Regions from separate parts of the Exiguobacterium alkaliphilum genome, predicted to be linked through region 1. Evidence: predicted binding sites of a transcription regulator. Region 1 holds the regulator's gene; each other region holds the start of a gene.
The links. Region 1 encodes Rex, which represses fermentation and respiration genes when NADH is low (regulators of the CRP and FNR family bind a similar motif). Its sites were predicted from a motif close to TTGTGAAATATTTCACAA; they were not measured.
Positions count from the first base shown of each region.

Region 2: the regulator Rex is predicted to act here: its motif matches at 915-932, upstream of arcA (arginine deiminase).
Region 3: the regulator Rex is predicted to act here: its motif matches at 1,093-1,110, upstream of adhE (bifunctional acetaldehyde-CoA/alcohol dehydrogenase).
Region 4: the regulator Rex is predicted to act here: its motif matches at 1,267-1,284, upstream of KB235_RS00710 (DoxX family membrane protein).

Region 1 covers NZ_CP073101.1:2,893,435-2,895,639, forward strand. The annotation lists gene tatC (twin-arginine translocase subunit TatC) at 1-567, opposite strand, end outside; gene tatA (twin-arginine translocase TatA/TatE family subunit) at 570-788, opposite strand; gene KB235_RS14915 (redox-sensing transcriptional repressor Rex) at 788-1,444, opposite strand; gene KB235_RS14920 (ABC-F family ATP-binding cassette domain-containing protein) at 1,594-2,205, shown strand, end outside.
Region 2 covers NZ_CP073101.1:579,198-581,402, forward strand. The annotation lists gene mgtE (magnesium transporter) at 1-786, opposite strand, end outside; gene arcA (arginine deiminase) at 1,088-2,205, shown strand, end outside.
Region 3 covers NZ_CP073101.1:1,903,132-1,905,336, reverse strand. The annotation lists gene KB235_RS09850 (YebC/PmpR family DNA-binding transcriptional regulator) at 1-335, opposite strand, end outside; gene KB235_RS09845 (MarR family winged helix-turn-helix transcriptional regulator) at 415-861, opposite strand; gene adhE (bifunctional acetaldehyde-CoA/alcohol dehydrogenase) at 1,251-2,205, shown strand, end outside.
Region 4 covers NZ_CP073101.1:125,514-127,718, forward strand. The annotation lists gene KB235_RS00700 (MFS transporter) at 1-325, shown strand, start outside; gene KB235_RS00705 (DUF3817 domain-containing protein) at 348-644, opposite strand; gene KB235_RS00710 (DoxX family membrane protein) at 727-1,230, opposite strand; gene KB235_RS00715 (pyridoxamine 5'-phosphate oxidase family protein) at 1,416-1,829, opposite strand; gene KB235_RS00720 (cold-shock protein) at 1,950-2,150, opposite strand.

The DNA.
Region 1 (2,205 bases):
TAAGAAAGACGGCGTCACGACCCCGATGCGTGTCAAGAACATCGTCACGACCGGCAGTTGGAACAAGAGGCCGAACGGGATCGTGAGTTGCAAGAGGAACGTGAAGTAGTTCGACGCCCCGATGATTTGCGTCAGCCCGAGGTCTTGCCCGAGGTTCGTCGAGATGTCGAGGACGAGCGGGAACAACCAATAGTAGGCGAACGCGAGACCGACGAGGAACAAGATGAAGATGATTGGGATATAGGCGAGCGTCCCTCTCCGCTCGTTCGGATGCAGACCAGGTGCGACAAACGCCCACAGTTGATACAGTAGAAACGGACTGGCTGCGACGAGACCGATGACGAGCGCCAAATTCAAATAAATCATGAGCGGGTCCGCGACCCCAAAGGCGTTCAGCTCTAGTCCTCGTTCGACGAGGTCCGCCTGTAGATAGGCGAGCACGTATTTGACACTCGGCAAAGCGGCCAAAAAGAAGGCAAAGACGACAAATGCCGACAGCATCAGTCGTCTCCGCAGCTCTGTCAAGTGGTCGGACAGCGCCCGCTCTTGATCAGGTTGATGGTTCATGATTACTGCTCTTTCTTCTCAGAATCTTTCTTGTCTTTTTCATCATGTTCATTCATCATGCCGTTTGTGGCATTTTTGAATTCACGGAGCGTCTGTCCGGCCGCACGGCCGAACTCAGGCAACTTCTTCGGCCCGAAGATGATGAGCGCGATAATCGCGATAATGAAGAGACTTGCTCCCCCCGGAATCCCGACGACGAGTGACGATGCTAGTAATTCCATTATTGATGGACCCCCTCAGCAGATGGATAGTGTTGCATAAAGTAAATGAGCGATTGGAGTTCGATCGACAAGTCGATATGATGGACGCGGACCGTGTCCGGCACCGTAAGTCGAGCCGGCGTGAAGTTCAAAATCCCTTTGATGCCAAAGCGGACCAAGTCATCGGCGACCGGCTGCGCATAGGCGGACGGGACCGTGAGGATGGCGACATCGATTTTGTTTTGCTTCATGATCTGTTCCATCTCATCGACGTGATGAATCGGGACACCGGACATCGTCGTGCCGACTTTTGTCTCGTCTGCATCGAACCCGACGACGATATGTGTGTTATTGTTTTTAAGGAAGTTATAGTTGACGAAAGCTGTCCCGAGATGACCGACCCCGACCAAGGCGACGTTCGTGATTTCGTCCTGGTTCAATGTCTTTCGGAAAAAGTCTAACAGATACTGTACGTTATAGCCATATCCCTTTTTCCCGAGCGCACCGAAGTACGAAAAGTCGCGGCGAATCGTCGCCGAATCGACCTTGACCGCCTCACTCAGTTCGGCAGAAGAGACACGTTGTTTGCCTGATGAATGCAGGCTTTGGATAAACCGATAATATAGTGGCAACCGTTTGGCTGTCGCTTGCGGAATCTTTGGTTCGTTTTGACTCAACGGAAAGAGCCTCCTTTTTACGACACGTTACACACGAATCTGATTTCATACACCTTGATTGTAAACGAATTCACATGACCACTCAATGAATATACCTGAAAAGACTAAAAAATACAGTATACTAAATACAGAGAAAGGGGTTTTTTCACTTGATCCTATTGCAAGTCAACAACTTATCGAAATCATTCGGCGTCGAGCCGATTTTAGAGAACGTCAAACTCGAGATTCAAGAAGGTGAACGTGTCGCCCTCGTCGGCCGGAACGGCGCCGGCAAGTCGACGCTCCTCAAAGTCATCGCCGGGGAATATAACTACGACTCAGGCGACATCATGAAGCCAAAAGACGTCACAATCGGCTACCTCGCCCAAGACTCCGGGCTAGAATCGAGCGAGACGATCTGGAACGAAATGCTCACCGTCTTCACCGATTTAATCGAGCAAGAACAAACGCTCCGACGGATGGAGCAAGACATGGGCAGTGAACGCATCTTGAACGATGCGGACGCCTATGAACGGCTCCTCGCCGCGTATGACGAGGAACAACATACGTTCAAGGATCGCGGCGGCTATCAATATGAAGCGACGATTCGCTCGGTGCTACACGGGATGCGGTTCTATCCGGACGACTTCGACCGTCAAATCGACACGCTCTCGGGTGGGCAACGAACGCGTCTCGCCTTGGCGAAGATGCTCCTCCAGAGCCCGGACCTCCTCATCTTGGACGAGCCGACGAACCACTTGGACATCGAGACGCTCGCGTGG
Region 2 (2,205 bases), 590 kb from region 1:
GTCTTCGGTCGTCTCGCGCTCGATGACGTCCATGACATCATCGACGGTGATGATTCCGAGTAGTTTCTCTTCATCGTCGACGACGGGAAGGGCAAGCAAGTCGTACTTTTGGACGGTCCGGGCCAAGTCTTCTTGGTCGGTGAGCACGTTCGCGGAGACGACGCGTCGCCCCATAATGTCGGCGATACGGGCATCGAGCCGTGACACGATCAAATCGCGGAGCGAGACGACACCGACGAGACGACCGGATGCATCGATGACGTAAAGGTAATAAATCGTCTCGGCGTCCGGTCCGAGGTCGCGCAACTCTTCAAGCGTCTCGCCGACGGTCTTATCTGCCTTTAAGACGACGAACTCTGTCGTCATGACGGCGCCGGCCGTGTCGTCTGGATAGCGCATCAAGTCTTTGACTTCTGTGGCCTCGGTCTCATCCATCTGTTCGAACAGTTCGTTCATGAAGTCGTCAGGCAGTTCATTCATCAAGTCAGCCGCATTGTCCGAGAACATGTCGTTCAAGACACGGACCGCATAAGGCCGCGGCATCTCTTGGATGAATTGCTCCTGGTCTTCGAGTTCCAACTTCTCAAATAAATCCGTGAACGCTTCCGGTGTGAGTGCTCGATAGACGAACTGGCGCTCAGGCTGCTCGAGCTCGATAAATAAATCCGCCTGTTCACCAGGGTGAAGGGTAAGGAACAAGTCGCGGAAATCGACCGGGTCCCCCTTTTGAATGAGCGCGGTCACTTGAGCTTGGTGACGCGCATGTTCTGTACGTTCGATTGCCATCGACTCACTTCCTTTTCCGTAGTAGATTCAGGTACGTCCCTATCATACAGGAAAGGAACACAAAAAAAATAATGAATTTATTTCACAATGTATACAGCGATTATACAGAGGTAAGTGATTGTGTACGCTTGTGTAATGATTCACAATTATTTTTTCATTCAGTTTTATCGATCGTTCATTCATCTCGATGTGGAATTCGTCACGGTCCCACCGTCGGACTTACCCGTCCCGATATTGGGTAAGTTGATAATGTAAGGGTAGCAACACACCCGAAACACTAGGAGGAAGCGAGATGATAACGATGATGGATCAACAGACCTCACGGGATACTACGCTCAAACATCCAATCCACGTGTATTCAGAAATCGGTGAACTCAGGACGGTGCTGCTGAAACGTCCGGGCCGTGAACTTGAAAATTTGACCCCCGAATATTTAGAACGACTCCTCTTCGATGACATCCCACATTTGCCGGTCATCCAAAAAGAACATGACTACTTTGCGAGCGCCCTGCAAAACCGTGGCGTCGAAGTGCTGTATTTAGAAAAATTGATGGCCGAGACGTTATCGCTTCCGGGCGTAAGGGAACGGTTCGTCGCCGACATCTTGTCCGAGTCAAAGTCGAACATCAACGGATCGTATGAGACGTTGAAAGAATATTTGCTCGCCTATGACAATGAACAGTTAATCGAGACGGTCATGGCTGGGATTCGCAAGTCGGAAATCAAGCCGGAGAAACGACGTCACTTGCATGAGATGATTGAAGACACGTATCCGTTCTACTTGGATCCGATGCCGAACCTATACTTCACCCGCGACCCGGCAGCGGCCATCGGCAATGGCTTATCAATCAACCGTATGAAAGAGCCGGCGCGGCGGCGCGAATCGTTATTCACGCAATATATCATGAAGTACCATCCACGATTCGCCAAACATGACGTCCCGATTTGGTCAGACCGTGACTACCGGTTCGCGATGGAAGGCGGGGACGAACTCGTCTTGTCTAAAGAAGTCGTCGCCATCGGGATTTCCGAGCGGACGACAGCGCAAGGCATCGAGCGGGTCGCCCTTAATCTGCTCAAGCATGGCGGGACGTTTAAAAAAGTGATTGCCATCGAAATCCCCAAATCGCGAGCATTCATGCACCTCGATACCGTCTTCACGATGGTCGACCACGACAAGTTCACGATTCATCCGTTCATCCAAGGACCGGAAGGAAAGATGAACATCTTCGAGCTGTCACTGAATCAAGACGGAGAACTTCATATCACGCAACATAGCGATTTGTTACAAGTGCTAAAAGCCGCACTCAATCTCGATGACATCGTTCTCATCCCGTGTGGCGGCGGCGATCCGATCGCGGCGGCACGGGAGCAGTGGAACGACGGATCGAACACGCTCGCCATCGCACCAGGAGTCGT
Region 3 (2,205 bases), 990 kb from region 1:
GCACGGACTTCAGACGCCGTCCGGTTGACGTTGTTCGTAAGCGTGTCGACGATCACCATCGAGCCGTTCGGACCGAATCCTTCATAGCGCAACTCGTCAAAGTTCTCTTCGTCGCCACCTTTCGCCTTGTCGATGGCGCGGTCAATGATGGCACGAGGGACGTTGTACGTCTTCGCGCGCTCGACGACGAACTTGAGCGCTTGATTCAGTTCAGGATCTGGCTCGCCTTGGCGGGCGACGATGTAGATCTCCCGACCGAACTTCGCATAAATCCGGCTCGTGTTGGCGTCTTTTGACGCCTTTTTCTCTTTGATGTTGTTCCATTTACGACCCATTGCATGTCATCTCTCTTTCCATAGTTCGATTGATTCACTGTCGATTATATAAGAAGCGCGGGACATTGACGAGTAAAAATCATCCCTCGCTCTTGTCCATCTTCTCGACAATCTTGGTCAGTGTCTTCAAGCTATCAATCAATCGTGCGGTCTCGTCCTCATCTAAAAAGGCGAGGCGATCTTCGAACAGGCGGCGGAAGGAATCGCGTCGTTCCCGAAGGACCTGTTCGCCTTTCTCGGTCAATTGATTCCAGATGACGCGGCGGTCACGCTCGTCCGGCACGCGGGTGATGTATCCTTCATCGACGAGTTTCGTGATGAGCGGCGTCACGTTCGGTGGGGCAATTGATAACGTCTCGCTAATGTGTCCGTTTGTGACGGCACCCTCGTCTTCAATCAACATCAATAGATGAAAATGAGAGAAGTTCAAGTTCGGGATTTGGGGCAAGTCCGAGCGGCGAAGTAATTTTCTACGAATCAATGGGATCAGTTTAACGAACTGATCGGCTGCATCTTGTCTAGGCATAGGTCTATTCACTTCCTAATCAGGTTCTACTTCCCATTATACACGAGTGGGGGACGGCTTGGACGACCAATCCTCATTCCGTGACATTTTGCACAGCGCTTTCGTCGCATCGTGGACATAACTTTTGTAAGCGTTTACATATCGTCTGTACCTTATTTTCATGAAAACGAATTAGATTTTACTGAGCATCATCTGAAAAAGCAATCCCTATCCTCATTCTTCTAAAAAATCTTGTGAAATAGTTCACATTGTTGTCACGCACAAAATCGGAAAATCGGTGTATTCTATGAATGTGAAGGAAAGCACAAACTCTTCTTGAACTAACTGATTGCCCCGTGCTCTCCATCAAGTCAGACTTATCAGCTCTCATTCATGAGGAGGAAACCAACATGGCAGTTAAAGAGAAAGCAGTAGTAGAGACATCAGCAGAACAGATGGTCGACACGCTCGTCACACAAGCGCATAAAGCGCTCGATACGTTGATGACGTTCGACCAAGAGAAGATCGATGCGATCGTTCAAGCGATGGCGCTCGCCGGACTCGAACAGCACGTCGCTCTCGCAAAACATGCATATGAAGAAACAGGTCGTGGTGTATTTGAAGACAAGATGATCAAAAACATCTTCGCGACAGAATATATTTACAACTCGCTCCGTGGCGAGAAGACGGTCGGCGTCATCGAAGACGACGAGCAAAACGGCATCACGTACATCGCCGAGCCGGTCGGTGTCGTCGCTGGGGTCACACCGGTGACGAACCCGACGTCAACGACGATGTTTAAAGCAATCATCGCCATCAAGACGCGTAACCCGATCATCTTCGGTTTCCACCCGTCGGCACAACAGTGTTCAAGCGAAGCGGCACGCATCCTTCGTGATGCAGCCATCGAAGCTGGCGCACCGGAACACTTGATTCAATGGGTCGAAAAACCGTCACTCGACGCGACGAAAGCACTCATGAACCACCCAGGCGTCGCCATGGTCCTCGCAACAGGTGGAGCGGCGATGGTGAAATCGGCTTACTCGACTGGTAAACCGGCCCTCGGTGTCGGACCAGGTAACGTACCTGCTTATATCGACAAAACAGCAAAAGTGAAACGTGCCATCTCGGACGTTATCTTGTCGAAAACGTTCGATAACGGTATGATCTGTGCGTCTGAACAAGCGATTATCGTCGACCAAGAAGTGTATGAAGAAGTGAAAGCGGAAATGACGGCACTCGGCTGCTACTTCTGCTCACCAGAAGAGAAAGCGAAACTCGAGACACTCGTCATCAAAACAGACTCATGTGCGGTCAACCCGGAAATCGTCGGGAAACCGGCAGCCTGGATCGCCGAACGAGCTG
Region 4 (2,205 bases), 140 kb from region 1:
GGCCATCGTTTTTTTAACAGCTTTCACGCTGTTCAGCGGCTTTTTCATCATCCGGGTCAACATTCCGATGCAACTGTATTTACAAACGAATACAGAACCGAGCTACCTCGGTCGGGTCATCGGTGTGCTCGAATCACTCGCGATGGGCATCACGCCGCTCGGTTTCATCTTGTTCGGCGCCTTGAGTGAATGGGTATCGGTCACTTTCCTCTATACAGTCTGCATGGTCTGCCTGCTATCGATCACGCTGCTTGCGATGTATCGGATCCGTCACGACATCGCTGCCGAAAAAGCAGCTGTGTCAGCAGACGCGGAAAGTGCATGAACGCCAAAAGACATCGAACCGCTCAGTTCGATGTCTTCTCTGTTGAAGGTAAAATTCGTTTTTCGAGTAGGAACGGTCCGAACGGGATGACCGACGCCATGACCGCGAGGACGAGCACTTTGAAACTCCAGCGGAAGCGCCACGCCATGTAGACGGCAGCCGCGACGTACGCGACGAACAAGAATCCGTGCGCCGCACCGACGATGCTGACGGCGAGCGGCATACCCGCTAAATACTTGAGCGGCATCGCGATAAACAATAACAATAAGAACGACATGCCTTCCGTATATCCGAGCCATTTAAACTGTGTAGCGTTCATTTCTGTTCTCCTTTGCAATCCATGCTATGTTCATCGTAGCCGAACAACGAACGGTTTGTCACAGGAGAATGTCAGAAAGTCGTCACGCTATTTGACGATTTGGTGAACGATGCATGACTTTCGTTTCAACGAACTTGCGAAGGAACAACCCGTCGATCCCGATTTTCCCAGCGTTGTAACCGGCGACGAGGATGAGGACCGAAACGATGAGCATCGTCGGGTTCGTGCTGACCGTACCTGAGAGCAAGAACGCCATGTTCATGACGAGACCGAAGAAAGCGGCGCTACGAGTCAACGCTCCGAGCAAGAGGCCAAGACCGACCAAAAACTCACCATACGGGATCAAGATGTCAAACAACGCTGCGTTCGGAATCGCGAAGCCTTCGAGGAAGGCGGCCCACCAACCGGCCACCGCCGGATGGTCGCCCGTCGCGAGCGACGCTGCGTTTTGAAGATAGCCACCAGATGCGAAGTCGCCTGTGATTTTTCCCCACCCGGCCGTGAGCCAGTGATAACCGAGCCAAATCCGAAGTACGGTCAAGATGCCGGTCGCGATGTTGTGGTTTTGCCAAAACTTTGTGAACATGATAATACCTCCTTGTTATGTGGAATGATGACTTATATGTGATTACATTCACAATATACCACTCATGTTCAGTTTTTCACATACGTTATGACAATCGTTCACCGTTCGTCCATATGTGTGTCATAAGTCAGTCACTTTTTGGAAATTCCACAAAAAAGACGCCCGTTTGGACGTCACGTCGACCTTTATAACTGAACTTCTTGCGGTGGTTGCCCTTTCTTATTCATGACCCGCATCGATTGTGGCGTCACTTTCAAGATGACAAGTTTCGGATCATCCGGACCGTCGAACCAACCTTCGAGCTTCTCGTTCCACACTTTTTCTTTCATCGACTCGTCGTCCGACACGGTCGTCTCCCCTAAAATCTCTAAATACGTATCGCCGACACCGTCGCCATCGTAACCGATTAAAATATGTGTATACGGATTGTTTTTCAACTCGTCGACTTTATCTGTGTCTTTCGAGGTCGCGGTATAGAGCGTCAATTCATCGTGGAAAAATGTCATGTAGCGGCTATGCGGCTTTCCTTTATAGACAGTCGCCATCGTCCCTACGTTGCTGTGATTCAAAATATCTTTTGCCGTTTGCAATGCATCCATTTCGAATACCCTCCTTGTGATTGTCACTCGTATACTCTTCCCCGGAGGCACGCGATTAAACACAAAAAAACCTGCCCGCAGATGCGGACAGGTTGTAAAATTCCTTAAAGTTAAGGAAGATTAGATTTTTTCAACGTTAGAAGCTTGTGGTCCACGAGCTCCGTCAGTGATTTCGAAAGTTACTGCTTGGCCTTCTTCAAGTGTCTTGAAGCCGTCGCCTTGGATTGCTGAGAAGTGTACGAATACGTCGTCTCCGCCTTCCATTTCGATGAAGCCGTAACCTTTTTCTGAGTTAAACCATTTTACTTTACCTGTGTTCATAATGAACCCTCCTGAAATAAACGCTGAGCGTTATAGTAGTGCCTTACTAGAAAAA